Regions from separate parts of the Brevibacillus sp. AY1 genome, predicted to be linked through region 2. Evidence: riboswitches for the same ligand, from Rfam matches in the RefSeq annotation. Region 2 holds a riboswitch; each other region holds the start of a gene.
The links. Region 2 has a riboswitch for cyclic di-AMP ahead of JZI27_RS24175 (TrkH family potassium uptake protein). Riboswitches for the same ligand answer to the same signal wherever they lie in the genome.

Region 1 (13,544 bases), on a different contig from region 2:
CGGTTGTCCGCGTATTGCAAGCTGCAGATCGTCGAGGTCAATGATGAGAAGGCGCCGGAGGATATGAGTGCGGCCGAGATGGAGCAGGTGAAGCGCAAGGAAGGCGAACGGATTCTCTCACAGATCAAGCAGGATCAGTATGTGATCGCATTGGCTATCGAAGGGCAGATGTGGTCGTCGGAGAAGCTGTCGGCTGAGTTGGATAAATTGGCGCTGCACGGGCGCAGTCAGGTGGCGTTTGTGATTGGCGGGTCGCTTGGATTGGCAGATCAGGTGCTGAAGCGGGCGGATGCGCAGCTGTCGTTTTCGAAGATGACGTTTCCGCATCAGTTGGTGCGGCTGGTGCTGGTGGAGCAGGTTTATCGGGCGTTTCGGATTGGGCGGGGTGAACCGTATCACAAATAGTGGTAAAGCAGAAAGTTGAAGTGGTACTTGATAAAGAGTGGCTTAACAAAATTCAACTATGAAATTCCCGCTCCACCGGTATCTACATTATACACACAAACTACAAAATATTATTATCGTAACAGATAAGACAGGTAATTGCCTGTCTTTTTTTTGTGTTCTATTTTAAATGATTGGCTTTTAAAACAGATGAATGTGCTCATAATAGCGGAGAAATTTTAACATCTACGTTAAACTAATAACAAAATATGGAGGTGAGCACATTTGGAGAAAATAATTGATTTTTCGTGGCATAAAGTCGCAGTGATTGCAATTATGTTTTATTATTCATTATGTTTTACGACCGTATGTTTACCTTTAATGTGGTGGTACTATAGAATCCCAACAACTAATTATTATATCCTTTCGGTTTCTACATTACTGTTTGGCGGCTTCATATTCAATATAATCTTATCAAAGATATATCCTCTAAAAGCAGAGGACTTAAGGGAAGGTTTTCCAAGAAAATTTATCATTACCGTATTTATAGGAATGTTTACTTTTTATTTAATCTCCTGCTCTGCGATTTTTATATTTACTGATAATACAGTTTTAAGCATATACTTTCTGATGTTTTTAATGTCAGGAGGGTATTTTTGGTTTTGCATACTTCAGGGCTATATTTTAGCAAAAAATGATTATAAAGGTCGTGAAATTAATAACAGTATTACTTGGCAAGGAAAGGTGTTGGTATTTAGTATCCCACTTTCATTGTTACTGGGATATTTATTACTGCCTTAATTATTTAGCTTAATGCATTAAGAAAATGAAAGGGTGAATGTTCATGGACAATAACATGGAATCAAAAATAGTGATAGGAGATAAACTTCAACATTTGCTTATGATTAATGGTTTTAATACTGCTTCCCTGATTAAAGAAACCAATATTGATGAATCAACTCTTCAGGATTACTTAAATAATGTAAAAAGCCCGACATTAGAGGATGGAGTACAGCTGGCAAAATTTTTTAATACATCATTAGATTATATGATTGGTACTTCGGACTTTATTTTGGATACATGGGACTACGATTTTTTAGAAGAGTTTCTTCAATTTTCATCAATAAAAATAAGAGAACACTTTGAGGATAGACAGAATATAAAAGTTCCTGATAGAGATGAACTTGATACAGTATTATTTGGATTATTAACCTATATAACACTATCAAGATCAGGGAGGTCATTTGAAGATTTAAGCGATGATGAAATAAGTATTATGAAAGCATCCTTTACAGAAATCATATCAATATTCAATTCTTGTGTCACCATGAGTAATCAGGATTGTTTTGATATAAAAGAGTTGAAAGCATTGAATAGAAATATTGTAGAGTATTTGTTTGGGGATTATAGTTTTGTTTACGAAAGAGTTTTAAAAGGATTAGAAAATAACACTGAAATTTCAGAGGTTGAAAAAATTCAGTTATTGAAGGCTTCTATTAATCAGAATATGGAACATAATCAAATGACTCTCAAAATATTAGACAGTTTGTAATAAAACATGAAAGCAAGTAGTGTAAACGGGCACATTATTTCGGCTTAGAGGAACAGTATTTCTTCAAATTAGGACTGAATGTACCTATGTAGATGATATAATTATGATCTGGACACTGGTATAACTTGCAAACAAACTATAAAATATTATTTTCGTAGAGATAAGGCAGGTTCTTACCTGTCTTTTTTGATGTATATACAAATAAACCAACCCAAAATTAGCCTCTAATTGCCCCTAGAATCGTATTTAGACATGCTATAATGCCCTTATGTATTAAGTTATATATAAATACTGAAAGTGGACCATATACCGCTGAATTTGTCTAAACGTATATTATATTTAGTTGCAAGTCATTACTTTGAATAGGGGTAGAGAGCCAATGCAAGAAAAAGTCAATCAAAATGATAAATTGTTTTTTAAAATAGAAGGAAAACTCATGATAAGGGTATATACTTTCAAATTAAATGACGAACTTATAGGTTGTAAAGCATTGGTCAAAGAAGGTTTCATTATAGATAGTTCTAAGCCAGTAAAAATTAGTAAGGTAACTCCCAGCTATTTAATTGTGGAGACGGAAAATGGAATATCTACTATTTTAAGGGAAAACCATATTGAATGCTTGTTAATTGAATTGAGTTAGACTGCAGTGGCTACAGAGATAGTCGAAGGAAAGAAACCTGCTATAATTTACCTGTAATTATTTGTAATCTTTTGATATCATTAAATATTATAGGACAATGGTATCGCTAATGCGTAAGGGGATGTATTAATTGACTTATGAACACCTGCAGTTAATTAAAGAAAATATAAATTTTGTTAGACAGGGTAGGCAAGATAGAAGACCGGACCGACAAATTCAGCCCAGAATTCATGGCCAAAAATTGCAAAATAGTTTTCATTCTAAAAAGGAACAGTATGAAGCAACTAAGAAAATCGGTGAAGATTTTATTTTTAAAATTGTACGTGACAATTCTAAGCCCATAAATTTTAACAAATTGGGGTTATCATTGTTAGCAGAACTACCTAATAATATTTCTGTAGTTGAAGTTAAAGATTCATATGCACTTATGTCTAACTTATCTGATTTTACAGCAGAGCAGATAGCAAAAACTAAGGTAGTGAACTATTCCCAGTTTGCTAATATTGACGAATTTATTTTTCAGACGCCTGAAGAAAAAATGGGTCCAATACTTAGTAATAAATCAATAAATCAAGAAAGTGTTTATACTTTAGACGTTCAGTTGTATTCAAGTGATGAAAGTCTTAAGGACATCCATAAAAAAGTATCTTTATTTAAAGACTTTTTAAAATCAATTCAAGCTACTTTATTAGATGATTGTATTTTACAGAGTTTGATTCTGCTAAAGATAAAAATTAAAGGTAGTTTTATAAAGGATTTATTAGAACATCGCAACGTTTATTTTGTGGATATGCCACAAAATTCAATATATGATATGGACAATATTAATCAGTTATCTTTTAGTGAGTTGCCCAAAGTTGACCTACCAAGTGAGGATTCTCCATTAATAGGAGTAATAGACAGTGGTATTATTCCTACACATCCTTTGTTGAAAGGGTCAATTGTTGCTTCAGAATCATTTGGTGGATTAAACTCACCTTTTGATGAACAAGGACACGGAACAATGGTTGCAGGAATTATTCAATTTGGAGACTTAAATAATGTGTTAAGCTTAGAATCTGTTAAACTACCTTTTAAACTTTTAAATGGTAGAGTAACCAACCAAAATAATAGTTTTCCAGATGAAAAAATTCTTGTAAACGTGATAAAAGAGGCAATCGAGGAATTTATTAATGAATATCAATGTGACATTTTTAATCTATCTTTGGGAGATAGTCGTTTTCCTTATGAAACGGATACAAAAATGGACCACTGGAGTTATATTTTAGACCAGATAGTACATGAATACAATGTTGCTATTATTGTGTCTGCAGGTAACTATACTCCGTATCATCACAATGGTCAAATTCTTGAACGATTTTATGATGATTTACTGGAAGATCCGATGGCAGCTTTAATTCCTCCAGCATTGGCGGTTAATTGCTTAACAGTTGGATCAAAAGTAAAAGACGATATACCTTATCAGAGTGACAAGAAACTTCAACATATAGCTGTTACGGGTAAGGAGCAGGCATCTCCTTTTACACGGGTAGGTTACGGCTATGGCAATGGTATCAAACCTGAAACTATTGCATATGGAGGTAACTATTCACTTAATACTGGTACTAAACGTTTAAATACTTCGGATCGGAATTTAGGTATACTATCTACTAGTTTATTTAACCCTACCCTTGGTAGTTGGTTTGAAACTCGTTCAGGGACTAGTTTTTCTGCACCATATATTACAAGGTTAATAGGGTTAATTAAGAAGAGGTTACCATCTGCTAAAGGGAATTTATTAAGAGCGATTCTAGTAAATACTTGTAATCAAGAAACAGGGATTAAAAATTACGTTCAGGAAAGGTATAAGAATAAAGAATTTAAACCCGCGCAGTTAAAAGAAAAATACACTAGAATACAGGGATTTGGAGATGTTAGAGAAAAGTTCCTAATAAATTCATATGACCACTATGTCACAATGTATTATGAAGGCGAAATGGAAATAAATAAGGTTAATATTTTTGAAATTCCAATTACTGATGAAATTTATAGTAAAAAGGGAAAAGCAACACTCAATATAACACTTGCTTATAATCCACCATGCAGAGATAGCAGAATAGATTATACTGGTGTAAAGATGACTTACGAGCTATTTAGAGGTCTGTCCTTAGAAGAAGTAACAAAATATACTTGTAAACCAGACGATGATGAATTCGAAAAGGACACATTGCCAAAGCACTTAAAAAAACATAAATGTAAATTAACTCCGTCCATGCAGGAAATTTCTAGAGGAACAATACTAAAATCAAGTCACAGAATATCCTCAAATGCCACTTCACAGCATGTATATGGAGATAAGTATTATTTAGCAGTAAAGTGTCAAGAAAGGTGGTATTCTGGCCCTAAACATCAGCCATATGCTGTTGTAATATCAATTGAGCATGATAATGAAGAAGCAGTACTTTACGAAGAAGTTAGAGGAGTACTAGAAGCAAGGAATCGTACACGTGTTAGACAAAGAAGTTAAACAAAAGTTTCAGGTTAGATTACATCGTTGAAAAGTTGAATGAACAATATTCAATAAATAAGTATAATTGATATAATAAAAAACCGACTATACACAAGGAAAATCGAAAACTTGTGTAAATTCGGTTTTTATTATATTTAATCATTAACTTTATTATAAATTTTTGATCGTTCTCTATAAATATCTATTTGTTTCCTAATTTTATTATCATCAATATAGGAGTCATTTTCAATTATTGCTGTTCTGATTGTATTTAATATTATTCTCTCTATATCAGCATGTGCATAGCCAACTAATTCCTTAGAAAGTTCTACAAAGCTAATTTCTAAACAAGGGTAACGTTTTAAGTTCTTCCTTAATAATTCTGTAATATGACTTTCTGTAGGTTTATCAAACATAATAACTTCATCAAACCTTCTCCATACGGCTTGATCCAGTAAATTTTGATGATTAGTAGCAGCGATTATAATGCTATCACCATTATAATTATCCAAAAGTTGCAAGAAGGTATTTACAACCCTTTTTAATTCACCATGTTCATCGACACTATCTCTTTGTTTTGAGATGGCATCAAATTCATCAAAAAATAAAATCCATGTCCCTTTTTCGATAAAATCAAAAATCTTCCTTAAATTTGATGCTGTTTCTCCTAAGTAAGAGGAAACAATGCTATCAAACCTTGTATATAAGATTGGAATATTTAATTCTCCAGCAATTGCCTCAGCAGTTACAGTCTTACCACACCCCGGTGGTCCACAAAATAAATATCTATTTCGTGGCTTCAAGCCATAAGATTCAAGAATTTCAGCGCCTTCGTATTCACGAATGAAGTCTTTTAATAATGTGCTAACAAAGTCATCTAAAATTAAATCATCTAATAGTATTTTTGATGTCTTTACATCAACAAGGTTAAAGTTTGAGTCTTTATCTTTCGGAAGGAGATGAAGCAAATTATTATTAAAGTTAGATTCAGCCTTTCTTAATTGTTTTAACGAGGTTGAATTAATTATCCTTTGCAAGTCATCTGCAAGTTGATAATGATTTTTTTTACGCTCATCATCTATAATATTATTTGCAATTGCCTTAAATTCTTCAGTATTCCCCTCATTAAAACTTTGAAAGAGTTTTTTTAAATAACTTCCTTTTGCCATCATTTTACACCCCCTTAAAGATTAAAGATATCTATATCTTATCATTATAATACCCATACTGTGAATAATTAGCGTAACAAATAAAGTTAGAACTTAACAATTATTGTGAAAAGAATCGAAATATAACAACACTTACACTTTATATAAATGAATAAAAATCCCTTATTTTTTATTATCCTTCTTACATTTTATATATTAATGGCAATTTAACAGTGATTTTTTATTTATTATTTTAAAATTATTATAAACGAATGAGGAAGGGAAAATGGACAAAGGAAAGGAAACAGTTATCATTCATTTAGATGATAATATGGTTTTAGCGAAAAGTGATCAATATTTGTCTCTGAAGTTAAAGTGAGACAGCAAAGAAGCAAAAAAATAACTATGTAGTTATTATTCATAATGAATTTATAAAAGGTGAGCAAAGGGAAATTTTAGCGAGAAATTTTGGATCTTCTTCTGCACTAATGAAATTTCTCTTCTCAATTATTCCTGAATACTTTATTAAACAAAAAGTCATTAACGAAACATACAATGCTATTCAAAAGTTAATTTCAAAGGGATAAAATTATTTTGCTTGAAAAACAAGGAATTCATAATTCCAAATTTAAGATGTAAGTAGAAACAATAATTTACTACAGAAAGGATGATATTTATGGACAATTATACAGGACGAGTACTTCTGGAAGATAATCTGGTTTATTCCTTCTTTGGTGATTATAATATAGTAATTGCTAAGGAACAGATTTACAGTTGGATGGGAAACAACCCATCTGATTCTTTATACTATGTGCTAATTGAAAAAGATTTAGCTCCTAACACACAGCAGGTAATGCATCTAAAAGTATTTACAACTATAGGTTTAACCTTAAAGTATTTATCAGCCATGTTACCAGAATATATTTATGATTTGGCTCTCATAGATAGAATCAAGGAGAATACAAATCAATTAGCATTTAAAGAAAAAAGTAAGGATTAGACCTTACTTTTTTCACTTTATTGAAAGGTGTGAAGTTGGTCGTGTTTTAATTCGCACTCTTATTTTACCCCTAAGGCTGTTTGACCTTCCTTCACTTTTATATAAAAAAATAGTAGCACAAACCACAGCTTTGATCTGTACTACTAATGTTAGTATGTTCTTGTTGAATTTTTCAGTACTAAATTAGTTAAGACTTATAACTTTTCTAATTTTTTCAATAGAGTTTGTTCTAAATCTTTATCCAAAATAAAAACCTCGATTCTTTCTCCAGTTTTGGTACTTATATCAGAGTGGGAGGAAAGAACCTTACATCCAGTATATTCTTCAACAATTTTTTCATGTTCCTCACTATAAAGCTCACGAAGTAATGTTCTCATTTGTTTAACAAGTTTTCTACCAGTTTTATTGCGGATAAGGTGTTTTTCTTCGACTGTAAGAACTCCTTTAAAACGCGTGATTAACATGTCATTAATAATATATGTTTTAGCTTCTTGAGGTCCTTTTCCGATTAAATCACGTTGAAACTTTATAAATGCTGAATTAATATCAGCTTCTAGATTCTTTTTTAAATTAAACATAAAGCCTCCATTGTAGATGTAAGATTTAAATGCTCAATATTAAATCCAAAGTTACCTTTAATAGGGCCTAAATTCATCAAAAAGAAGCTGTTAAAGTGGTCATTTTAAACAAGTATTTTTCTACAAAAAACATGGAAAATGGCCTTTCTCCAACAACGCTTACGGGGTTAGCTGTCGGATTCGGATGATTAGAGTCACCCTACCTTGTGAAAGGATTCACCCCAAGTATAATAGTTAAAGTGGTTCCCCCGCTTCAAATATGAATTCAGCGGTATTTTCTATGAATTAATAAAGTTTTAAATAATAACTAGAAAAATAAATTCACCTACTCTCTCCAACAACGCTTACGGGGTTAGCTGTCGGATTTGGGTGGTTAGAGTCACCCTACCTTGTAAAAGGATTCACCCCAAGTACAATAGTTAAAGTGGTTCCCCCGCTTCAAAATCGAATTAAGCGCTTGAGGTTAAAATCGAATATATCATACTACTAGAAAAAATCGTTGTAAAGGGTATCTGTTTGATCAAAAATTTCTATGCACTATGTATTTAAGAGAAATAATGTTAAATAAACTACTTAAAATGAGAAATATAAAATTTTAATTATTATAAATAGTTCTTAATTACTATTTACAATATTTGAAGTTTAAATTAAGATTTCAAACATAAACCAATTGTATATCGGCTTAATCCTGAGAACTCAGGAACGGAGGAACCAATCTTTTGGGGTTAATTCTACAATTGTAGAAGGGATGAGAAACTCTTTCGCCATCCTACCCGTCAGCTAACTTCGTCGGCTAAAGCGAAGGAGGTCACAAAGACCACCTTATTTCAAGGGGCTATTTTTGTATGGGTTCATGCAAAAAAGCAGCTTGATTGATACGTAGGTCTTTTTTATTATGCCTATAATTGAAAAAGTTTCGTGGAAGACAGAACGCAGAGAGGGCTTTAAGGCTTGCTAGGCGCTAAGTAGACCAATGAATACTTTTTCTCCATTCAAATGTTTTGCTGTTGCAAATCATTCATTCATCAAAATATGTGAATTTATTTTCACTATTGTGATTTGGATGTTTTTTGTACGGTTACATGACGGAGAAAGAGTAATCATTGGTCTTTTTTGTTTTACTTGCATTCAAGGAAATAGCAATCTTTATCGGCGAGCCAGTTCTATCTATTAAGGAGGAAATAAAAATGGAGAAAAAGTTAATTGTATGTAGTGAAAGCTTATACACGCCAATCGTTTCACTGATCGAGCATGAGGATTCAATGGTAGTTAAGTCATTTAACCAATCTTTTTTAACACAAATACAAAACAGAAAAACAAACATTGTAAACTTAGCAGATTTGATTGATCAATTCATGCAATATGAGGAAGTTTATATCATCGCAGATTCTTTAAATGAAGGGTTTGAATTAACCTTATTCTTTTCTGAAATAAGAACCAGAATGATTATTGTTGTCACTCATAACAGCAGATATATTCCAATTTATAAAATACTAGGAGCAAAAATTGTCATGATTACTAAACCTGGTGAGGATTCTTACCGTTGGTTGCACCGTGTTGTTTAAATTTAAGGAGGTGATTTTCAAGAATCAGATTTAGAATAACCACACTACTAATATGTCATTTAAGAAAGGGAGATTTATATGGATTTAATATCTATTGGCTTAATTATTTTATCATTTGGATTGTTTTTTGGATTTGCTAAATTTTGTAACGAAGTAATTGAAGAGAAAGGAGAAGAGTAATGATCATTTTACTAATCCTTTCGATTGGAATTGCTATTTATTTAACTGATGCACTTATTCATCCTGAAAGATATTAAATTTCATTTTACATGGAGGAAAAGAAATGGATTTTTTACAAATAGCATTGGTTTTGATTCTTGCACTAATTATTGCCATACCAATGGGTAAATACATCGCGCTAAGTTTTTCACTAGAAGAAACGAAGCTTGATCGTGTATTCGGTCAGGTAGAAAAAATCATCTATAAATTATCTGGCATCAATCCAATCAATATGAATTGGAAGCAGTATGCAAAAGCTTTATTGATTAGTAACTTAGTTATGTTTGCCATATGTTACTTGATTGTAAGGTTACAAGGTTTCCTACCGTTCAACCCAAATAATATAGGTGCTATGGAAGAATTGTTATCCTTTAATACGGTTGCAAGCTTCTTAACAAATACAAACTTACAACATTATAGTGGTGAAACTGGGTTATCATACTTTTCTCAAATGACTGTGATTACCTACTTAATGATGACAACACCAGCAACAGGTCTTGCCTTTTGTATGGCGTTCATCCGAGGGGTTACTGGACAAATGAGCTTGGGAAACTTTTATGTGGATTTAGTTCGTTCTCTGACTCGTATTCTCATCCCAGCATCACTTGTTGTAGGACTTTTATTAGTTGGTCAAGGAGTTCCACAAACACTAGATGGAACAGTAACTGCTACAACACTTGAAGGAGAAGAACAACAAATAGCTCGTGGGCCAGTTGCATCATTAGAATCGATTAAGCATTTAGGTACAAATGGTGGTGGATTCTTTGGTGTGAACGCAGCTCATCCATTTGAAAACCCAACACCGTTTTCAAATATTTTACACATACTTTCAATGCTGTTTATCCCAACTTCAATCGTATTCGCTTTTGCTTATATTGCAAAAAAACGAAAGCTAGGTTGGATTCTGACAGGTACGATGGGGGTTATATTCTTAGCGTTGCTTACGACGATTTACGTGAATGAATCAAATGGAAACCCAGCATTATCTGAAATTGGTCTCACCCAAGAAGAAGGAAGCATGGAAGGGAAAGAAGTAAGATTTGGAATTGCTCAAAGTGCACTATTCACAACTGTTACAACTGCTGCAACGACAGGATCAGTTAATAACATGCATGATACTTTAACGCCTCTTGGTGGATTTGTGCCATTAGTGTTAATGATGTTCAATAATATCTTTGGTGGAGAAGGCGTAGGGTTCGTCAATATCATCATGTATGCAATATTAGCAGTCTTTATTGCAGGGTTAATGGTTGGACGTACACCGGAATTTTTAGGTCGGAAAATTGAAGCCAAAGAGATGAAATTAATTGCTATTACCATATTAATACATCCGTTAATCATCTTAGTCCCATCAGCCATTGCGTTAGCAACAGAAATGGGTTCGTCTGCTATTTCAAATCCTGGTTTCCACGGAATATCTCAGGTAGTCTATGAATTTACTTCATCTGCCGCCAACAATGGCTCAGGATTTGAAGGATTAGGGGATAACACTCCTTTCTGGAATATAGCAACGGGTTTAGTCATGTTATTCGGTCGTTATTTTTCAATGATTGCGTTGCTTGCAGTTGCTGCGTCTTTAATTGTGAAAAAGCCAGTACCTGAAACGATTGGAACCATTAAAACGGATAATAGTACATTTTTAGTTTTCTTAGTGGCTACTGTAATAATAGTTGGGGCATTAACATTCTTCCCAGTTTTAGCATTAGGACCAATTGCGGAAGCTCTAACACTATGAAATTAGTTGAAAATAGAAGATCAAAGGAGTATTACGATGAATACAATGCATAAAAATTCGAGTATACCTATGAATTCCGAACGGAAATCTTCTCTAACGAATGGCCTGGTAAAACGAGCTATTGTTGACTCGGTTAAAAAGCTAAATCCTCGTGCAATGGTAAAGAATCCAGTGATGTTTGTTGTGGAAGTTGGATTATTGGTAACACTCATTCTAACTTTCTTTCCATCCATCTTTGGAGCTGAATCAAATCCTTTTTACAACGGAATTGTAAGTGTTATATTGCTTTTCACCATTTTGTTTGCCAACTTTGCGGAGGCTTTAGCTGAAGGTAGAGGAAAGGCGCAAGCAGAAAGCTTAAAGAAAACAAAACAAGATTTAATAGCAAGAGTGTTATTAAATGACGGAAGCTTTAGCCATGTTAGTTCAACGGACTTAAAAAAAGGTGACATTATTGTTGTGGAAGCGGGTGAATTCATTGCAGGCGATGGTGAAATTATCGCGGGTCTTGCTTCTGTGGATGAATCAGCGATTACTGGAGAATCCGCACCAGTAATTAAGGAGTCTGGTGGAGATTTCAATTCAGTAACAGGAGGAACGAGAGTGGTTAGTGATAGTCTTACCATTCGAATAACAGCTAACCCTGGTGAATCGTTTTTAGATCGTATGATTAGTTTGGTAGAAGGTGCAACACGACAAAAAACGCCGAATGAGATTGCATTAAATACGGTATTAGTTAGCTTAACATTAATTTTCTTAATTGTTTGTATTACGTTAGTACCGATTTCTAGTTATGTTGGTGTGATTATTCCAATCGCCACTTTAGTTGCTTTGCTTGTCTGTTTGATTCCGACTACTATTGGTGGACTTCTATCAGCTATCGGAATTGCAGGGATGGACCGTGTTACAAAATTTAACGTTATCGCGAAATCAGGAAAAGCTGTTGAAGCAGCGGGAGATATTAACACCATTATTTTGGATAAAACAGGAACTATCACTTACGGAAATCGAATGGCGTATGAATTCATAGCAGTTAACAATGTAAAACCAATTGATTTAACAAAAGCTGCATTACTCAGCTCTTTGCATGATGAAACGCCAGAAGGTCGTTCTGTTATTGAACTAGCTAAAAAGCTAGGAATGAAAGAAATGGAACTGAATATTCAGGAATCGGTCGGCATTGAGTTTAATGCCCAAACTCGTATGAGTGGAACAGATTTTCAAGATGGACTGAAAGTACGAAAAGGTGCAGTAGACGCGGTGAAGGAATATGTAAAACAATATGGAGGAAGTATACCTTCTGATATAGAGGAAAAGTCAAGAACGATTGCATCTGAAGGTGGAACACCACTAGCAGTTGCATCGGGCAATCAAATTTTAGGTTTAATCTATTTAAAAGATACAGTAAAAGCTGGTATGAAAGAACGCTTTGAGCAACTTAGAAGAATGGGCATTAAAACGATTATGTGTACGGGTGATAACCCATTAACTGCGGCAACAATCGCAAGTGAAGCAGGTGTCGATGAATTTATTGCAGAGGCAAAACCAGAGGATAAGATTGCATTAATTAAAAGGGAACAAGCAGTAGGGAAATTAGTTGCAATGACAGGGGATGGTACGAACGATGCACCAGCACTAGCCCAAGCGGATGTAGGGTTAGCAATGAATAGTGGTACGGTTGCAGCAAAAGAAGCTGCAAACATGGTGGACTTAGATTCAGACCCTACAAAAATTATAGAAGTTGTTGGTATTGGTAAACAATTACTCATGACTAGAGGGGCACTGACTACATTTAGTATTGCAAATGATATTGCAAAGTATTTTGCAATTATTCCAGCAATGTTTATGGTTGCAATCCCAGAAATGAGTGCTTTAAACATAATGAATTTAGCAACACCGCAAAGTGCGATTTTGTCAGCATTAATCTTTAATGCTTTGATCATTCCACTGCTGATTCCATTAGCAATGAAAGGAATCAAGTATACACCGATGAAAGCTACAAAACTATTAAATCGTAACTTACTCATCTACGGATTAGGTGGAGTCATTGTTCCGTTTATTGGAATTAAGCTCATTGATTTGTTGTTAGTGTCCATGAATCTTGTGTAAGTAACTAATTGAAAAAGGTGATATGAGATGTTAAAAAATATACGCATTAGTCTTGTTCTACTCTTCATTTGTGGTTTGGCATATCCATTAATCATGACTGGAATTTCCCAAGTATTAATGCCAGAT
Region 2 (5,306 bases):
ACGAATAACAATGCCACAAAAATCAACATCTTCTTGCCATAAAAACTCATTATTCATGTAGATTCCCCCTTTCCACATGACATTTAAACATATAAATGCTATTTCCTTTTCAATTATCAAAACTCTTAAAAAATATCTGCTGATTTTTAAAACTTTTTGCAAGTAGTCATAGTAAAAAGTAAGCAAGGGATTATCCCTAGCTTACTCTTTCAAATGCCAGTTTGTTAGATATATTAATTATACTCTCTACAAGTCCTTCATCGAATACATAATCTCGTAAAATGACTGATAGATATTTTATTGTTTGACCAATAGTAGTAAAAACCCTTAAATGAAGTACTTCTTGTTGTTCTACTCCCATATCTTTTTCAATCATTACAAAATATAGTGGTAGAGATGAACTTCTTCCCATCCATCCGTAACCAACCTCTTTAGAAATGACTATATTGTAATCACTAAAAAAAGAGTAAACCAACTTGTCTTCTAGTAGTACCCGATCCTTTTAAATCCCCATAAAAATCTCCCTTTCTTGAGTAAATTATATACACTGTTAACTTATATATACCAAGCCTAAACCCTCGTTTTTTGATAAGATTCAAACTTTTCCTCTAATTAATTTTTGAATAGAATCGTAAGTTTCTTTTATTATCTTCTTCTCGACAAAGTATTCTGGAACTACGGACAATAGAAATCTAGCAAGATGGCTTGTATTTTCAAATATTTTTAATATAACATCCCTTTGCTCTCCTATTAGATTTTCCTCACTAATAATTACCACATAATTACTACATTTACTTATGAGACTCTTTACTCTTACAATCGAGACATAATATTGGTCACTTTTCGCCAAAACCATACTATCATCAGTATAGACAATTCTTGCTTCTGTTCTTTTTTTCAATTCCTTTCCCTCTTTCGTAAAAGAATTTTTATCATGATGATATATTACATATAGGAATGGATAATCCTTTAAAAAAACATTATGTGTTGTCTATGCAAAAAGATGCCTTCTAATTAATGTTTTTTGGAAATCGAAATGAACAAGTTTAAAAAGAGAAAACTGAAATTAATATATTTCGGATTTCTTATTAAGTAACTGATCTATTAGTACAAAACTATAAATATACTTTGAAGTTCTTTTAACTTTTTCGTTCTTCAGCAATCGGGCGATTTTCTATAATGACAATTTGTAATATAATCATTTTCATCTCCTACAAGTAAATTTCCAAATAAAAAAACACATGGCGGTGCCAGATTGACTGACCCCTCCATGTGTTACGTTCATTATTTAAATATATTTATTATAACAGGCACTATTTTTCTATGTAAACCGACATTTTTAACCAGTTGTGATGTAGAACAACTTAAACTATCCTTTACTTAGATAGCAAAAATGTGATACATAGTCTCCGCATCTGTATTAAACGCATCTAAGACTCTTTCGCTTCTTTTTTATGCCAAAATCAATTAAACACAACTCGTAGAAAAAAGTTAGAAGCTTCCTTAATATCTCTAAGATGATATTTTGCTACAGCAGAGCAAAATTTCTACTCTAGAATTGAGCCATATTGCGGACTAATGAAAAACATGAAAGCTGAAAAATAGTTCCTCATAGTTATTGCTAAAGCACTGTTAGCCCTCTAAACTTGAGAATCTTGCTAAATCCTTTCTATTTCCTATTGTTACTAGTATATCTTCATTTTGAAGCAGCTCATCAGGTGATGGCGAGACAATAATATCTTCATTTCTTAAAACAGCAATGACACTAACATTAAATTTAGCACGGACATCCAGTTCCCTAAGATTTTTGCCAACCATTTTAGAAGGAACTATGATTTCCTCGATATTGTAGGTTTTTGAGAGTTCTATATAGTTCAGCATATTTGGTGAAAGAAGTTGATTCGCTACTCGTTCCCCCATATCTCTTTCAGGGTAAATTATCCAATGAGCACCTATTGCATCTAACACCTGCCCGTGTCGTTTACTAAGTGCCTTCGCAATAATTTTTCGAATGCCTAAATTTTTTAATAGCATTACAGTTAATATACTCGATTGAATATCGTCTCCAATCGCTACAATTACACAATCAAAGTTATTTATCCCTAGCGAAGTAAGTGCCTTTTCTTCAGTAGAATCAGCAACCACTGCATGGGTTACGTAACGTTCCGCATCTTCTACGCTTTCTTCATTTATATCAATTCCTAATACTTCTTGCCCAGCTTCATGTAATCTTCGTGCAATGCTAGTTCCAAATCTTCCTAAACCAATAACAGCATATTGTTTTATCGCCATTTTATATCCCTTCCCTTTATTAATTAACCAATCATTATATTTCCTTTTGGATGATGGAAAGCTTCTTTTTTACGTCGTTTCGAAATAGCAAATCCAAGTGTTAATGGACCTAATCTTCCTACGAACATGGTCAAAATAATAAGAATCCGTCCAATTGGAGATAGCTCTGGTGTTAACCCCATTGAAAGTCCGACAGTACCAAATGCTGAAGTTGCTTCAAACAGGTACATAATAAAATCATGACCTTGTTCAGTAATACTCAGGATAAAGGTGACAATGATCACAATCATAATGCCACACATTGCAACAGTCAGTGCCTTTAGTATACTCGCTAAGACAATACGTCGTTTAAATAAAACCACATCTTCTTTTCCTTTCAGTTGGGATAAGGCAGTTGCCATTAGAACAGCAAAAGTAGTTACCTTAATACCTCCAGCAGTCGATCCTGAACCTCCACCGATAAACATTAGGAAAATCGTTAGAAATAATGTTGCATGAGACAAATCTGCAATTGGTAATGTATTAGATCCAGCCGTTCTTGGCGTTACACTATGGAACAAGGCACCAAGAGCTTTTCCTGTTGAAGACAACGGTCCTAATGTTTTATCATTTCCATACTCAAATAGGAAAATTAAAATGGATGCTCCAACTATAAGCATTAGCGTTGTAGTCAATACAACTTTTGTATGCAGTGAAATTGTACGTGTTTCCCGATATTCATAAAGTTCGTGTATGACAACAAAACCTAAGCCACCCAAAATAATTAGAGAGCAAACAGTTAATACTACGAACGGATCATCAACGTAATCAGTAAGACTTCTAAATTCCCCCATCAAATCAAAGCCTGCATTATTAAAATTTGAAATTGAATGGAAGAAACCAAAATAAATCGCTTTACCCATCGGCATATCAAATGAAAATCTAATAGATAAAATAATCCCACCGATACTTTCCGCTATAACAGTAAAAATTAATATTCTTTTTACTAATTTCACGATATCAGCAGTCGAAGTAGCATTAAAAGCTTCTTTTAGTACAATCCTTTCTTTTAAAGAGATTTTTTTACCTAATAAAGTGAATAAAAAGGTTGCGAACGTCATAAATCCTAAACCACCAATTTGGATAAGTGATAAAATCACTAATTCACCAAACATCGAAAATGTATCACCCGTATCTACAACCACTAGACCTGTAACGCATGTAGCAGAAGTAGCGGTGAATAATGCATCTAAGAATGGAAGTCCTTTACCATCCTCTGTTGCTACGGGTAGAGTTAATAAAAAAGCTCCTATTAGGATTAAACTGGCGAAGCCAATTACAAGTACTTTCGATGGATTAAGACCCTCTTTAAAATTTTTCATAACTCTCTCCTTAGAATTGAGTAAAAAGTATATTTATCTATATACATGTCCAATGATTAAACTAAATATGTTTTTCCCTCGATTCTTCTTCTTATTCTAAAATGAAATTATGAACTTGTTTTTTCAATGTAAAAAGACCGATTTAAACAAGCATTTATTTTGTTTTTAACAACAAAAACAATACTCGAATAAGGCGGTCTCTATTATGACCTCCCTCGCTTTAGCCGACGAAGTTAGCTGACGGGTTAGGATGGCGAAAGAGTATATCATCCTTTCTACAATTGCAGAATTAACCCCAAAAAATTGGGTCCTCCGTTCTCAAAAAAATGAGATTAGGCATTATGTTTTTCTCAATACGGAGTTATTTTACTCCTTCATATTACATTTGTAAACTTATAAAAATAAATGATAAATAGTAATCTCTCGTTTTTACATTATAGTAAATATTAACAATAGACATATATTGATAAATTCAAAACAATAATTTGAACTGCACCCCAATTGTTAAATATACAAATCTAACAATTAGAGTGCAGTTCATGTTGGATCAACGCCCTAATTTAATACATAAAGTACTATCAACCAGTGTCTAAAAGCAGAATTAACCATACATTAAGGGCCCAGTTATTCCAGCCAGAATTATTAAATGTGATACTGAAGCAACTATACAGGTTTTATTGATGCTTTATCTTATTTTACTTAAGATGAAATAGAATAAACCAATGAAAAAACAAACATAAACGGCCAAATTAACCAAGTTCAATAATGGAATAACCCTATACCTCTCATTAGACAATCAATCAACATACACCTTTCCCCTCAAAATATTTTCATGTAGACAACTATGATTCATTCATACTAAAGATTAACTTCACAGTAGTTCTTTTTATCTTCATTAGACTTGTCTATTAACTTTTTATACATATATTCAATTAACTCCCTTCTTCTAATAATTCCGATAAATATCTCAGAATCGTCAATAATCGGAATAAAGTTCTGATCAATTGCTAGATTATATATTTTTTCGATATCGGTACGAATACTGATGGGTTTAACATCTCTTTGTAGCGGTACCTCTTTGAGGGGAATATCCTCGGTTTTGCTAAAATCTAATCCAGAAGTATGTTTTAATTTCCAAAGTAAGTCACCTTCATTTAGCGTACCTACATACTCTCCTACTTTTGTTAGAATCGGTATGGCTGAGTAACGGTGAAATTCCATTTTTTCTAATGCTTGCCTCATCGTAAAATAATCATACACGAATGCCACTTCATGTTTCGGTATGATAAAAAAAGCTACGTTCATCTTTCTCATCCCTTTTAATTAACTAACTAATCTATATTATTTTTACCATCGGTAGTAGGTTTTTGATCAGCTACAACAAGAACATCTAAACGGCGGACTAACCGAAGTAATTTTTCTACAATTGAGCCCTTCAATGTTTCTTTAATTCTAGTTCGCGCAGATTGACCAACAATGACTTGCGTTGCATTTTTCTTATTTAACTGCTCAACCAAAACAGAAACGACCTTTCTTTTATTTGTTGTTTCAACCATTTCAAAAGTACCACCAAGTCTTTCTGTTAAAGAAATCACTTTTTTGAGTATGTGAATGCTAATCTAATAATTGACCACCTAGTGGTACATCGCTCAT
Region 3 (13,544 bases), on a different contig from region 2:
CGAGACGCTATCAGATGAATCAGAAGACTTCGGAGGAAATGCTGCAAAACCTAAAAGCTCAAGAGCAGATTTGGACACACCAGCAGCGAATGAAAGTTCGGCTCCAATGGCTGTTCAAGGGTGCCTTGACCTGCCTGGTACTTCTAGTTCCAGCCTATATCGTCTTGAAAGATCGTCCTGCCCAACAGGTAGAAATCGCCGGAAGTGAGCAGGTGGCGCACCAAGCTAAGAATGAACTGGTGAAATCCAGATTGGCTGTTCTATATCAATGGGTTCCGGAATTGCAACAATACGAGATCGAATCTGAAACCTTCGACGAGGTGTATAATCGCCGCCTAAAGCATGGTGAGAGCCAGCAGGCGGATATCAGAATTGATTCGAAAACGGGTGCCTTGCTCTGGTACCAGAACAATGGGAAGGGATTAGCTTCACACTCACAAAAGGCCATTTCAGAATCCCAAAAAGAGGGGATTGCCGCGACGTTTTTGCAAAGCATGATGGGCGAGGAGGGCTCGCGCTATCAGATGATCTCCAGGTCCTCGGAAATGGTGTATCAGCAGTTTCTGAATGGAATACCGTTGTTAGGCAGCGAAGTGGCGATTCGTGTCGATGAACGAGGAAAGGTTGTCCAATATTCCGCTTCGCATGGGGCGCTCGGTTTGCGGTTGTCTGACTTGATTGGACCTGATCAGGCAATCACTGCTGAACAGCTGCAAGCAACATTACGCGAGCAGATGCGACTTCGTTATATCGAAAATCTGGAGGCTGTAGATCCAGATACAGGGGAGATCACGCGGACAGGGCCAATGCTTGAGTACGCTCCAGCTGTTCGCTTTTCCGGTGCAGTGAGCTTGAATGCCGAATCGGGACAGATCATCTACACCTCCAATTACGATCGAGATACGAGTCGAGGCGTTTCTCCGATTCCAGTCAGTCCGCAAGAAAATAGTCCGCAGATCAAATCCAAGCAGGAAGCGGCCATATACTTCCGTCAAGCATGGGGGTTGCCTGTGGAGAGTGATATACAGATTATGGAGAAAGCTAGGGATAGAGGACCTCTCAAAGGCTATAAGATTTACAGCTGGGATGGAAGTGGCCGTTCGGCTATGTTAGCCGCAGATCCCGTCACCGGTAAAGTAGTTGAGTTGTCTCGGGAGCCGAAACGTGGCAATGGAAGACTCGCCCAAGAAGAAGCGCAGCGGGAGGCTGTCCGTTATTTGCAGATGTACATGGACCCTACCATTTCCGAGGTACAGGTGGCCCACACCAGCTACGAAAAGGTTCGGAACCTCTACACGTTTACTTTCATGGTGAGCTATGCTGGTATACCTGTAGTCAAGGAACCAGACCAAGACATCGCTTATCAGATTGCAGTCGATGGTACGACAGGCGAATTGCTAGCCTTTCGAAAAAACGCCGTACCGGATATGGCCAGCTTGCAAAAAAAACTTCCACTGAAAGAGGAAATCATCACGCCGGAGCAAGCGGTCACCCAATATGTAAAATACAACCCATTTTCGCTGGCGTATCGTCGTGAAGAAGGACGTCCTTCTCCAGTATTGGTGTATACCCAAGAGGATCAGCGAAATAAAGATTACCGGATCTTTATCGATGCACAGACCGGGAATGCATTCATGACCCGGCGGTAGAGAACAGAAAAATGAGTCACCCAACGAGTGTGGGTGGCTTATTTCATGAAAAAAGACAAAAAAAAGGCATCTAGTCACTTACGGTTTTGCCGCGTGTGTCAGATACCGGAACTGGGGGTTATTTATCACTGAAAGCAACATGCTTACGATGATTACTATAACAGTGAAAAATAAAGAAACAGTAAAATAAACATAAACTGAAATAAAATTAAGTGGTATAGAACGGAATGGTGAAGGAAAAGCTGCTTCCCACACCGAGTTCGCTGGCGACCGTGATATCACCACCGTGCCGTCGAACAATGCTTTGACAGATGTTCAGACCAAGTCCCGTACCACCGTGATCGCGATTGCGCGATTTCTCTACACGGTAGAATTTGGTGAAAATTTTTGTCTGATCTTCCGGAGCGATCCCTTCGCCCTTGTCGATGACGGAAAACAGCACATGTCCATCTCGCTGGTCACAGGTAATCAGAATGGAGCCGTCTGGTTTATTGTAGTAGATGGCATTGTTGATCAGATTTTCCATCACGCGCCGCAGCTTGGCCTCATCGGCTTCGATATGCAGCTCGTTGGAGACGCGCAGCTTCCATTGAAAGGAGAGTCCAGCATCCTTGATGCGTTCCAGATAGTCCTCGATGATCCCTTTCATGAATTGCTTCACATGGATGCGGCTAATTTTTAAACGGACCTCTGAGCTGTCCTTGCTGAAATCCTGCAATTCATCCAGCAGCTTTTCCAGATCGGAAGTTTTTTGCTCAATTTTTCGCATCTGTTTTTGTATGCGTTCCAGATCGGTCACACGACCAGAGCTGATATAGGAAGCGTAGCCTTTGATCGTGGTTAGTGGTGTGCGAAAATCATGAGCAATCGCAGAGATCAATTCCGACTGTCGCTCCTCTACGACACGCATATCATCGACCATATCTCCAAAGTATTGAAACAGCTGACCGAATTCGTCGTGCGAGCGGTAGGAGAAGGAGATCAGCCGCTTGCCATTGCGAATATCCTGTGTGACGCGTGTCAATTCATTGACAGGATGCAGAACCCAGCGTACGAATAGAGCGAGCAGTACTAATCCGACGAGCGTGATACTGCCGTAAATGAATCCGAGCATCATCGTGACACCCTTAGACTGCATGATGTCATATTCATCGGTGTAGAAGTAGATAACCGTCTCCCCTTCTCTGGGAGGCTCCATCTGAAAGTGATATTCGCCAACGATTTTGAGGGAACTGTTGCTTTCCTCATTGCGTGGTGAAGTGACTTTCGGTTGTTTCACATCATAGGCTTTCGAGGTTCGCGAATCGATCACGTTGCCTCTTGCGTCTTTTATCACAATCCTGTACATCAGGTCTTCCGGCAGATGCTTGTCCAGCTCCAGCCGTTCAGTCGGGTCCTTGAAGTAATGCGAGCGCAACAGCTGCATGAACCGCACCTTCTCGGCCGTGTCCTTTTCGTACTGGTACTGGTTGTGTCGATCTGTTTTCAGCTGCTCTACAATGATGTCTTCAAAGACAAATTTAAATAGCAGGACATTGAGGAGTATCAGTCCTATAAAAGAAAGAAACAGTTTGTTGCGTAAGCTCATCTAGAGCTTCTCCCCGATAAAGACATAACCCGTCCCCCACTGCGTTTTGATGAATTGGCGGTCTGTTTCCAGTTTTTCGCGCAGATTTTTAATGTGCACGGTCACGGTATTCAGGGAGCCGTACCCATAACCCCATACCCGATCATAGATTTGCTCGCGGGTAAAGACGATTCCGGCGTTTTCTGCAAGGAACGTCAGCAATTGAAACTCCTTTGTAGAGAGCTCAATTTTCTGTTCGCTCACGAAAACGGAGTACGTTTCTTTGTGAATCTCCAGTCCTTTGAATTTCAGGATCGTGATTGGGGACGAAGAAGCTTCTTTTTCCGGCTGTTCCTCGGTGTGCTTGCGAATCCGCTCGTAACGGCGCAGGTGAGCGCGAATGCGGGCAAGCAGCTCTTCTGTATCAAACGGCTTGGTGATGTAGTCGTCTGCGCCGATCTCGAAGCCGACTACCTTGTCTACAGCTTTGCCTTTTGCGCTCAAGAATAAAATAGGCAAATCCCACTCCCGGCGAATCTGGGAGCAAAGCTCGTAGCCGCTCATGTTCGGCATCATGATGTCGAGAAGGATCAGGTTTGGAATTTCTCCTCGCTTTAGCTGCATCAGGGCCTCGGCACCGTTCTCGGCAGAGGATACCTGAAAGCCCTCGTTTTCCAATATATCTTCCAGCAATTCTATGATTTCTTGATTATCATCCACAATAAGAATATGATCTTGCACAGGATATACCCCCAGTTACTTCTATATAATAGTGAGCATTTTTTTCAGTGGATACTCATGCCTATCATAACATGACTTGAAGCGTTTTCGAAAAAAATAAAGCATATTCTGACAAAGTCCAAAAAAATAGCGTCACATCTTGACACCTGGTACTAAATGGAGTCAGAAAAAGCCAGAGATCAAGATCCCTGGCTTACATGGTGTTGATGGATGTTTAGTTTTGCGGCAACGAAGCTGCTTGAACAGCCTTTTCTTTTTCCGGAGTTGCCGGTACTTCCTCTGCCTTTGCTTCCAGAACAGGTACGTTGACGCGCTTGGCACCTACGTAACGCTTGCTCCAGTAGTAAGGGTCGTTCAACTTGGTGTTGACGACGCCGCGGCCAGATTCAGAATGAACGAATTTTCCGTCTCCGATGTAGATGCCTACGTGAGAGATGCTGCGGCCGTTCGTGTTAAAAAAGACAAGATCGCCTGGTTGCAGATCCTTCTTATCAACAGCAGTACCAACCTTGTACTGGGCAGCAGAGCTCGCTGGCAATTCCACACCTAATTCCTTGAAGACATAGCCTGTGAAACCGGAGCAGTCAAATCCTTTTTTGGTCTTGCCGGAAGTTTTGTAAGGGACACCGTAGAGTTCACTGACAACATCTTGCAGCTTTGTTGTCTGCTCTTCCGCATGCGCAGCGCCGGCTCCCATCACAAGTAATCCAACAATCAGTAATGAAGCAAACAACTTGCGCAAAAGAACTGCTCCTCTCATGAGCCTACGAGGTTAGCTGAAGGGTTCGGTCGAAAGGACTCCCTAGACTGTCAAAGTGGACAGCCATTCACCCCAAATACATGGTTCCCCCGTTTCCGTCAAACGGAACTCGGCTATTTTCGATATTTTTTTACACGAGCACTCCTACGTATTCCATGCTCATCCGGAATCTCCTTTTATTATCCTGTTTGTTCACAATTTCGTCACAATTTATTGTCAGATGGTGTAACCAAATCCCTTCGACAGAACAGGGCCTGATTCGGTCTGGGTCTTTAGGGTTTGTCGATCGTGCTCGTCCGATTGAGGCAGGAATCAACATCCGTCCGAGGACGGAGGGAAAAACCAACCGCTCGCCCGTTATGGCAGGCAGGTGTCTGGGGCTAGAATAAAGGCATGAGGAAGACATCTGCATCAACAGATGTAGAGAGGAGGGAAACGCAAGATGGGAGAACGGTCTGGAAAGATTCTGCTCGGGCTGGTTCTACTGCTCATTGGTGGATTGGTTCTGTTAGATCAGATCGGCATCGACAGTGGTGATGTGATCGGACTGCTGATACCGGCAGTGATCATGATCTACGGAGCTCGAAAAATCATGGGAAGTTCAGGGTCTCGCTTCTGGGGCATACTGATTTTTCTGTTCGGGTTCCTGATGCTGATTGGAAAGCTGCATCTACTGTTTACCAGCCTTCTGGCGGTCGGGGTCATCTATCTGGGATACCGGCTGATTCGTTCCAAGGATGATGTTTCCAAGGAGGCACCACCTGAATGGGAACGGCAATGGGCGCGTCGAGTATTAAAAGAAGAAACGTTGGATCAATGGGAAAGCAGAGTGAACAAAACAAAACGGTCGTAACCAAAATCGCTTGCCCCTCTCTGCATGGGGAAAGGATATACGGCCAACACGGTTCATTCAAAAAAGCTAGTAGGGTTGAACGAAGTACTTTGGAAGACCATTCTGATGTGATATGATGAGGAGGAAAAGAGAATGAGTATTTTTAGACGATTGCGTGACCTGACTGTAGCTTCGGTGAATGATGCATTGGATTCTATGGAAGATCCAGTAGTCATGCTGAATCAATATATGCGAGATATGGAAGTGGAAATTGGCCAGGTTGAAGTGGCGGTAGCCCGTCAGGTGGCACTGGAAAAGAAATTCCGTCAGCAGTGGGAAGAAGCAAATGCCTTAGTAGAGAAAAGAGATCGTCAGGTGAAGCTGGCGCTCGCTGAGGGTGAGGATGAGCTTGCCCGTCGAGCTTTGGCGGACAAGAAGCAGTTTGAAGCACGCGCGTTGGAATACGAGCAGCTCTATCTGACCGCTTCTGAAGCGGCGACACAGATGAGAGAAAAACTGAACGAGCTGAAGGAAGAGTTCTACAAAATGCGTGCGAAAAGGTTCACGCTGATGGCACGTGCACAGGTAGCTCGTACGCAAAAACAGGTGAATCACGCAGTAGTTGGCATTGGTACACAGACTGCAGGGCGTGGATTTGCCCGCATGGAAGAAAAAGTGATCCGCATGGAAGCAGAAGCCCAAATGAGTGGGCAATGGCGCCAGCCAAGCTACGGACTGGAGAATGCACTGTCCGAGCTGGAAAAAGATGAGCTGGATGCGGAATTGGCGAGCATAAAGGCGGCAATGGTGGATAAGAAGGAAAAGACAGATAAGCCAGCACCAGCTGTTAAAGCTGATCAATCCTGATCTAAGAGACCGTTCCGCCGAACTAGATAAGAATAGATAGTGGCAATTAGGCAGCCTGTCTCATCAGGCTGCTTTTCCCCTAGGAGGTACGGATTCTTGGCAGACTTTTTGGCCTTTTTACGGCGTTTTATTGCTGAGCCTGGACAGGTCGGTAGCGTCATCCCCAGTTCTCGGTTTCTATGTGAGAACATGCTGAGTCAAATCAACTGGTCGACAACGGATGTCATTTTTGAATTGGGTCCAGGAACAGGCGCTTTTACGCAGACGATCTACCAAAATATAAGACCAGATACAAAATACTTGCTGGTGGAACGAGATCAACAGTTTCGTTCTATGCTCCATTCTCGGTTTCCCGATCTTCTCATTCGGGAGGAAGCGACGAAGCTTCGTGAGTATCTGGAAGAATTGAACCTTCCCCAAGTAGACGTGATTGTTTCCGGTTTGCCATTTGCGAATTTCCCGCCAGAACAGCGCGCAGCTGTTTTGGATCAGGTTCAATCTGTACTCGCACCTGATGGCATGTTCATTACGTTTCAATATTCATTACAACTTCAGGCTGAACTGCAGGCACGTTTTTCTAGGGTCGAGACAGATTTCACCCTGTTCAATATTCCCCCTGCCTTTATTTATACTTGTCGCAATACATGTAAGTGAAACAATCAGCATGGGGCGTAGGAGAGGAGACTTTCGTGAAATTGTCCCGCTTGCACAAAATGATGGCCGGTGTCCTGATCATCTTGACGGGCATTGGACTCTTGTTAGACAGCTTGGGTATCATCTCGTTCGGATTGTTTGATCTGTGGCCGATGGTGCTCGTATACTTTGGCTTACGACTGTGGGGCGAGAAAAAGAAAGTCCGCGGTGGTATCTTGTTTTTTCTCGGCGTCGTGATTGCTTTGGAAATGTGGCTCGGAATTGGAATTGAGGACATGTTCCAGATTGGCGTACCGCTTTTGTTTATTTACTTTGGATACAACCTGATAAGAGGCAAAAGCAAGTTTTCCCTGAAGCAAAAGGAGCGCTTCCCGGAGGAGGAGCTTGTTACAGAAGATTTGCCTTCAGAAGAAGCACCGCCCAAAAAGCAACCCCCTCACGAAGGGCATTACCGCTGGAAGGGAGCCCGACCTTCAGATGCGCGTGATGCAGATGCCCAACACGGCAGCGGGATTTTGTTGCCTAAAGATTCCCGAAGTTCACTGATTGGCGACTTTCATTTGACCTCGGGTCGTTTTGAGCTGAGCCATCTGCACGTTTGGCACGGGATCGGCGACGTCGTGATTGATTTGTCGCGGGCTATGCTGGTGAACCAGGAAGCGAGGCTTTCCGTAGACGGGTGGATCGGTGATGTCACCATCTATGTGCCCGTTGATCTGCCTGTATCGGTTTCGGCAGAAGTGAGTGTGGGTGACCTGGAGGTTTTCGGGCATCGTCAGGGAGGAATCAGCCGCTGTGTCATGGTGCGTTCCGATCATTACGACACGGCTGTAAATAAAGTACAACTTCATATCTCGCTGCTCGTCGGAGATATAAAAGTCAAGTACATCTAGGGGGTACTGACAAATGCGACGACAGCGATTATCAAGTTTACAATGGCAGTGCATGCGCTACGGGCTTTTGCTGGCTGTGAGCGTGGTTATTGTTTCGTTTGTCTGCTTTTTTAGCGTCTACTTCCTGGCTCTGAAAGATCCTGTGATCAAGCAATGGTACGCCACGGTGGCGAATGATCCGCAAGCGAACAGCTATATGAAAGAGTTCACCTCGATCCCACTTCCCAATGATCCGGATTGGCTGATCATGGTCCTGGCGCTGATGATCTCCCTGCCAGTCGGTGCGATTGGCGGGCTGATCGCGTCATACGTATACGGCAACCTGTTGAAGAAGCGAATGAATGTCCTCTTGGAATCAGCGATGAATCTGGGGCGCGGCATTCTGTCCTATCGTGTGCCTGAGCTGGGGACGGATGAGGTTGGAGAGCTGGGGTGGCAATTGAACAGGCTGGCATCACAGTGGGAGGAGCAGGTGGCTTCTTTGCAGCGTTTGTCCAACCACAATGCTGCCTTGGCTGATCAGCTGAAGCATACGGCCGTGACGGAAGAGCGCCAGCGATTGGCTCGGGAGCTGCATGATGCCGTCAGTCAGCAGTTGTTTGCCATAGCGATGACGACAGCAGCGCTCAAAAGGCTGGTGGAGAAAAATCCACAACGGGCGGCTCAACAAATCGAGTTGGTGGAGGAAATGGCTGCCGCAGCGCAAGCAGAGATGAGAGCCTTGCTGCTGCATTTGCGTCCTGCCACTTTGCAAAATAAAAGCCTGAAGGAAGCCATTCTGGATCTCCTGGAAGAGCTGACGCAAAAAAACAGCATGCAATTGTCTTGGGAGATTGAAGCAGTCGAAGGCTTGCCGAGCGGAATTGAGGATCATCTATTCCGCATCCTGCAGGAATCATTGTCCAACACGCTTAGACACGCCAAAGCTACGCAAGTGGTGGTCAAGCTGTTCACGCTGCAGGGACAAGTACGGATGCGCATTACCGACGATGGCGTCGGATTTGATCCGGACGAAAAAAAATGGACCTCGTACGGGCTGCGAAGCATGCGGGAGCGGGTTGCAGAAGTCGGCGGTTCAATGGAAATTTATTCGGCAATTGGAAAGGGAACGCAAATCGAAGTGCGGATTCCCTTGGTTTTACAGTCGGAACGTGAAGAAGGGTGAGGGTAATCCGTGATTCGAGTTTTACTGGTAGATGACCATGAAATGGTGCGAATGGGCTTGGCGGCCTACTTGTCTACAGAGGACGATATCGAAGTGGTAGCGGAAGCAGGAAGCGGTGAGGAAGGCGTACGGCTGACTGTGGAGCTGCAACCGGATGTTATCCTGATGGATCTGGTCATGGAAGGGATTGGCGGTGTCGAAGCCACACGTCGGATCCGGGAGAAATGCCCAGCAAGCAGGGTCATCGTCTTGACCAGCTTTATCGATGATGAGAAGGTGTACCCCGTGATCGAAGCAGGAGCTTTCAGCTACCTGCTCAAAACATCTCGTGCAGCGGAGATTGCCAAAGCGATTCGGGCAGCAGCGGCTGGCGAACCGGTATTGGAATCCAGGGTTGCCGGGAAGATCATGGCCCGTTTTCGTCATGGTCAGGAGGCGCATCCACATGAGCAGCTCACGCCTCGGGAGCTGGAGGTGCTGAAGCTGATCGGGAAAGGCAAGTCCAATCAGGAGATCGCTGACGAACTGATCATCGGAATCAAGACGGTGAAGACGCATGTGAGCAACGTCCTGGCAAAATTAGATGTGGAGGATCGGACGCAGGCAGCGATTTACGTCCATACCCACAACCTCGGTTGACAGCGAAAGCCGACTCACTCCAGAATAAAGGAGTGAGTTTTTTTTTGTAGATGTGGTAAAGATAGTAAATAATCGAATCAAGAAGGGAGGGCAGACCGTGAGACATAAACCACAGACGCGTTCCAAGATTCTAAACGCAGATCATGGGGTTGATTTTGTAGGAGACGTACATGGTTGTTTTGATGAATTTATGGAACTCTTGCGGCTACTGGGGTACGAGCGCGGTTCGGACGGAACATACCGCCATCCTCAGGGTCGAAAGCTCTTATCCCTTGGTGACATCACAAGTCGCGGACCTGCTTCTATCAAGATGCTGCAATTTTTTATTCGCCACATCGCGTCAGGTGCGGCTGAGATGGTCGATAGCAATCACGGATGGAAGATTGCTCGCTGGTTGGATGGAAGACCCGTCACACTGGCGCATGGGGATGAAAAGGTGGATGAGGAGTTTCGGCGATTCCAGCAGGAGTTTGGACCGAAAAAAACGTCCTTGTTGAAAGAGCAGAGCCGTCGATTGTTATTCTCTTCGCCGTCTCATATGATGGTCAGACAAAATGACAAGCTGGTAGCGGTAGCGGTACATGCTGGGATACGTGATGATTACATTGGCATGGAATCCCCTGCGGTACATACGTTTTGTCGGTACGGAGATGTAGCCGGTACAGGACCGGATGGACGGCCGATTCGCAAGGACTGGGCAAAGGAACGGAAATTAAAAGAGCCTTTGATTGTGTGGGGTCATGACCCTCGTCCACAACCAGAACGATTGAACGGCACACTCAATATCGACCAGGGATGCGTGTTTGGCGGCATGCTTACTGCCTATCGCTTTCCCGAGGACGAGCTGGTGAGTGTGCCGGCCAGGAAAAATTACTCAGGTTTACAGGATACGCCTCTTACCCGTTACGGAACAGAGTGAGGACGTCAATGGCCATGTCTCTTTATTGTCCTCCCGTGATCTTCTCGTACATTCGTTTTAAGATCAGAGCTTCGGCCCAAAGCGGCAGCGGTTGGTCCACTCTTTGACGCCAGACCTCGTCGCTCAGGAAGCCTTGTTCGTACAACCAGTTAATACCTTCCAGTTTCCATTCGGGCACGTTATTGCCTCCTCCGTTACCTGGATTTTCTGGAGCGGGGGTAGTCGTAGGTGGTGTAGTTGGTGACGGTGGTGCAGCAGGCGGGCGATAGTTCAATTTGGCGTAGATGCAAAATGCTCGAATGACGGCTTCGGCCAGAGCCTCCCAGTTGGAGGCAAGTGTACTTGCATCCTGTGCGTTATCCGCAAAGCCGTATTCGACGATAACGGTTTCTACGCTGCCGGTCTGACGGTGCATGAAGTAGTAATCCGCTTTCGGGTTATTTGGGAGTGTACGTGTGAAGATTCGGCGATTGGGCATTCCCGCAGCCTTCAATTCTGCCTGGATGAGATTGGGAAGCTGAGGTGAGCCATAGATGGAGTAGATCACCTCTGACCCTCTTCCCCCGCCAGAATTGATATGATTGGAAATGCAGTAGCGCGCTCCACTTTCTCGTACCATTTTTGTGCGTTGGTCGGCTGTTAAGGTAACATCTGTCGTGCGTGTGATCGCGACGGGGATATTCAATTCCTGAAATCGTCTATATTGATAAAGCGAAATGTTGAGGTTCATGTTCTTTTCTGTGAACTGTGCATTGTTTCCGCCGCCGGGATCAACCCCTCCATGTCCAGCGTCAATGATCAGGATCGGAGCCATTGTTTATCATCACCTCTTTTCTAGCATATGAAAAAGAGTGAAAACATGCATAGGGCAGCCTCATCATTTTCCTAAGGAGTCATGTCATGAACGTTCAACTATGATACAATAAAAGGGCTTATAATTTTGCAAAGAGGATGGTAATGCTTAGATGGCATGGTACAACTGGGTAATCCCCATCGTTACATTGCTCCTGGGCCTTGTAGGTGGTTTTTACGGAGCTACTTATTATTTGAAAAAACAGATGTCCAACATGCAGATGGATGATAAACAGCTGCAAGCAATGGCACGTTCGATGGGCATGAATTTGAATCAAAAGCAGCTCAAACAAATGAGCCGTACGATGAAAAACATGAAAATGCCGAACAAGTTCGGAAAATAAAGACGGAGGAGTGGTGTCGCAATGGGCCCAACCCGTCTGCGTTACACGATGATCGGTTTCATTATCGGTGTGTTTCTCGTGTATATGAAAGAGTTGCCCGTAGCAGAGGGAACTCGATTCGCAGCACCTTTTTACGGAGCGGGCATCGGCCTGCTGATTGACGGCATCATACTTCGTTTGAAACAGCAAAGAGGAAAAGAATAGGAAAAGAATGGGAAAAATTGGGAGCGTGGCATATCAATATCAATACATACAAACCATCAGTACGATTTTTATTCTGAGTGGCTTGGTTTTCGGAGTTCTGGTAGCCGTGTGGAAGATTCGGAATATGAGGTATCGCTTAAAGCGAATTACGTCCGTCATCTCCCAGGTGGCTTTTCGGACTCAAGAGAACCTCCCGCGTATCCAGATGGATACCAAAGATGAAATTGGTGACATTGCCCGTGCTTTCAACGAATTGGCAGAATCATTGGAAAATCACGCCCATCAAGAAAAAGAATACAAGCAGGCGATGCGTGACCATAGCTGGCTGAAGACGCAGGTTTTGGACGTAACGTCTTGCTGCCAAGGTATTCAGGACATCAACCAGTTGGCCCAAACGCTTGTGAATAAAATCACGCCATTGGTGAATGCGCAATATGCTGTACTCTATGTTCGTGATGGACAAGCAGACTCCCAGAGACTCTTCAAAGCAGGTACCTATGGCTATGACGCTGAAGAGATGCAGGTAAAAACCATTGAATTTGGAGAAGGTCTGGTCGGCCAATCCGCCCTGGAGAATAAAGCCATTGAATTGAGTCATGTCCCGGATCATTACATACAGGTAGGTTCCGGGCTTGGGCACGCTAAACCGGCTGAGCTGACGATCATGCCGATTTCTCATGAGGGACATGTACTGGGCGTCCTGGAGCTGGCTACTTTTCTTAGCTATTCGCCTCTGCAAAAAGAATTTCTTCAGGAAATTTTACGTGATATCGGAACCGTGATGAACAGCATCTACATTCATATGCAGGTCAGTAATCTGCTGAAAGAATCACAGACATTGACGGAAGAGCTGCAGAGTCAGTCAGAAGAGCTTCAGCTTCAGCAGGAAGAGCTGAGAAGCATCAACGAAAAACTGGAGGATCAGTATAAAAACGCGGAAACAAAAGCCAAGGAACTGGAGAAGGCCAAAGGGGAGCTGGAGCGTAATGCGGTACAGATCGAACAGGCATCGCGCTACAAGTCGGAATTCCTGGCCAACATGTCCCACGAGCTGCGCACACCACTGAACAGTCTTTTGATCCTGGCGCAGATTCTCGCGGAGAACAAGGATAAAAACTTGACGCCGCGACAGGTGGAGTTCGCGACCACGATACTGAAATCAGGCAATAATTTGCTCAATCTGATCAATGATATTCTCGATCTTTCCAAAATCGAATCCGGAAAAATGGAGATCGTGATCTCCAAGGTCGCCATTCGAGACATGGTTTCGTATGCCAAGCAGCATTTTCAGCCCATTGCATTGCAAAAGGGACTGGATTTTAAAGTCACATTGAGTGACGGAGTACCGGAGGAAATCGAGACGGATGAACAGCGCCTGCAGCAAATTCTGACCAATCTGTTGTCTAATGCATGCAAGTTCACCAAACAAGGAAGTGTACAGGTCGACATTTCCATGAA

Region 1: it holds a riboswitch for cyclic di-AMP, as region 2 does, so the genes downstream of both, JZI27_RS23205 (hypothetical protein) here and JZI27_RS24175 (TrkH family potassium uptake protein) in region 2, are expected to answer to the same signal.
Region 3: it holds a riboswitch for cyclic di-AMP, as region 2 does, so the genes downstream of both, JZI27_RS05020 (C40 family peptidase) here and JZI27_RS24175 (TrkH family potassium uptake protein) in region 2, are expected to answer to the same signal.

The regions. Positions count from the first base shown of each region.
Region 1 covers NZ_JAFLPN010000057.1:540-14,083, forward strand. The annotation lists gene rlmH (23S rRNA (pseudouridine(1915)-N(3))-methyltransferase RlmH) at 1-405, shown strand, start outside; gene JZI27_RS23170 (hypothetical protein) at 670-1,185, shown strand; gene JZI27_RS23175 (helix-turn-helix domain-containing protein) at 1,229-1,936, shown strand; gene JZI27_RS23180 (hypothetical protein) at 2,316-2,576, shown strand; gene JZI27_RS23185 (S8 family peptidase) at 2,707-5,082, shown strand; gene JZI27_RS23190 (AAA family ATPase) at 5,220-6,236, opposite strand; gene JZI27_RS23195 (hypothetical protein) at 6,889-7,212, shown strand; gene JZI27_RS23200 (Na-translocating system protein MpsC family protein) at 7,407-7,790, opposite strand; cyclic di-AMP (ydaO/yuaA leader) riboswitch at 7,932-8,071, opposite strand; cyclic di-AMP (ydaO/yuaA leader) riboswitch at 8,117-8,256, opposite strand; cyclic di-AMP (ydaO/yuaA leader) riboswitch at 8,460-8,600, shown strand; gene JZI27_RS23205 (hypothetical protein) at 8,978-9,355, shown strand; gene JZI27_RS25135 (potassium-transporting ATPase subunit F) at 9,535-9,612, shown strand; gene kdpA (potassium-transporting ATPase subunit KdpA) at 9,639-11,309, shown strand; gene kdpB (potassium-transporting ATPase subunit KdpB) at 11,379-13,418, shown strand; gene kdpC (potassium-transporting ATPase subunit KdpC) at 13,446-13,544, shown strand, end outside.
Region 2 covers NZ_JAFLPN010000071.1:25-5,330, reverse strand. The annotation lists gene JZI27_RS24195 (hypothetical protein) at 1-57, opposite strand, end outside; gene JZI27_RS24190 (hypothetical protein) at 197-475, opposite strand; gene JZI27_RS24185 (hypothetical protein) at 596-901, opposite strand; gene JZI27_RS24180 (potassium channel family protein) at 1,633-2,292, opposite strand; gene JZI27_RS24175 (TrkH family potassium uptake protein) at 2,316-3,653, opposite strand; cyclic di-AMP (ydaO/yuaA leader) riboswitch at 3,861-4,002, opposite strand; gene JZI27_RS24170 (CBS domain-containing protein) at 4,512-4,958, opposite strand; gene JZI27_RS24165 (adenine nucleotide alpha hydrolase family protein) at 4,985-5,209, opposite strand.
Region 3 covers NZ_JAFLPN010000003.1:57,152-70,695, reverse strand. The annotation lists gene JZI27_RS05035 (YcdB/YcdC domain-containing protein) at 1-1,649, shown strand, start outside; gene JZI27_RS05030 (sensor histidine kinase) at 1,858-3,237, opposite strand; gene JZI27_RS05025 (response regulator transcription factor) at 3,238-3,957, opposite strand; gene JZI27_RS05020 (C40 family peptidase) at 4,172-4,699, opposite strand; cyclic di-AMP (ydaO/yuaA leader) riboswitch at 4,704-4,842, opposite strand; gene JZI27_RS05015 (LiaF transmembrane domain-containing protein) at 5,160-5,570, shown strand; gene JZI27_RS05010 (PspA/IM30 family protein) at 5,703-6,416, shown strand; gene JZI27_RS05005 (class I SAM-dependent methyltransferase) at 6,513-7,070, shown strand; gene liaF (cell wall-active antibiotics response protein LiaF) at 7,106-7,963, shown strand; gene JZI27_RS04995 (sensor histidine kinase) at 7,977-9,128, shown strand; gene JZI27_RS04990 (response regulator) at 9,138-9,767, shown strand; gene prpE (bis(5'-nucleosyl)-tetraphosphatase PrpE) at 9,865-10,686, shown strand; gene JZI27_RS04980 (N-acetylmuramoyl-L-alanine amidase family protein) at 10,709-11,500, opposite strand; gene JZI27_RS04975 (YneF family protein) at 11,652-11,882, shown strand; gene JZI27_RS04970 (hypothetical protein) at 11,904-12,086, shown strand; gene JZI27_RS04965 (ATP-binding protein) at 12,112-13,544, shown strand, end outside.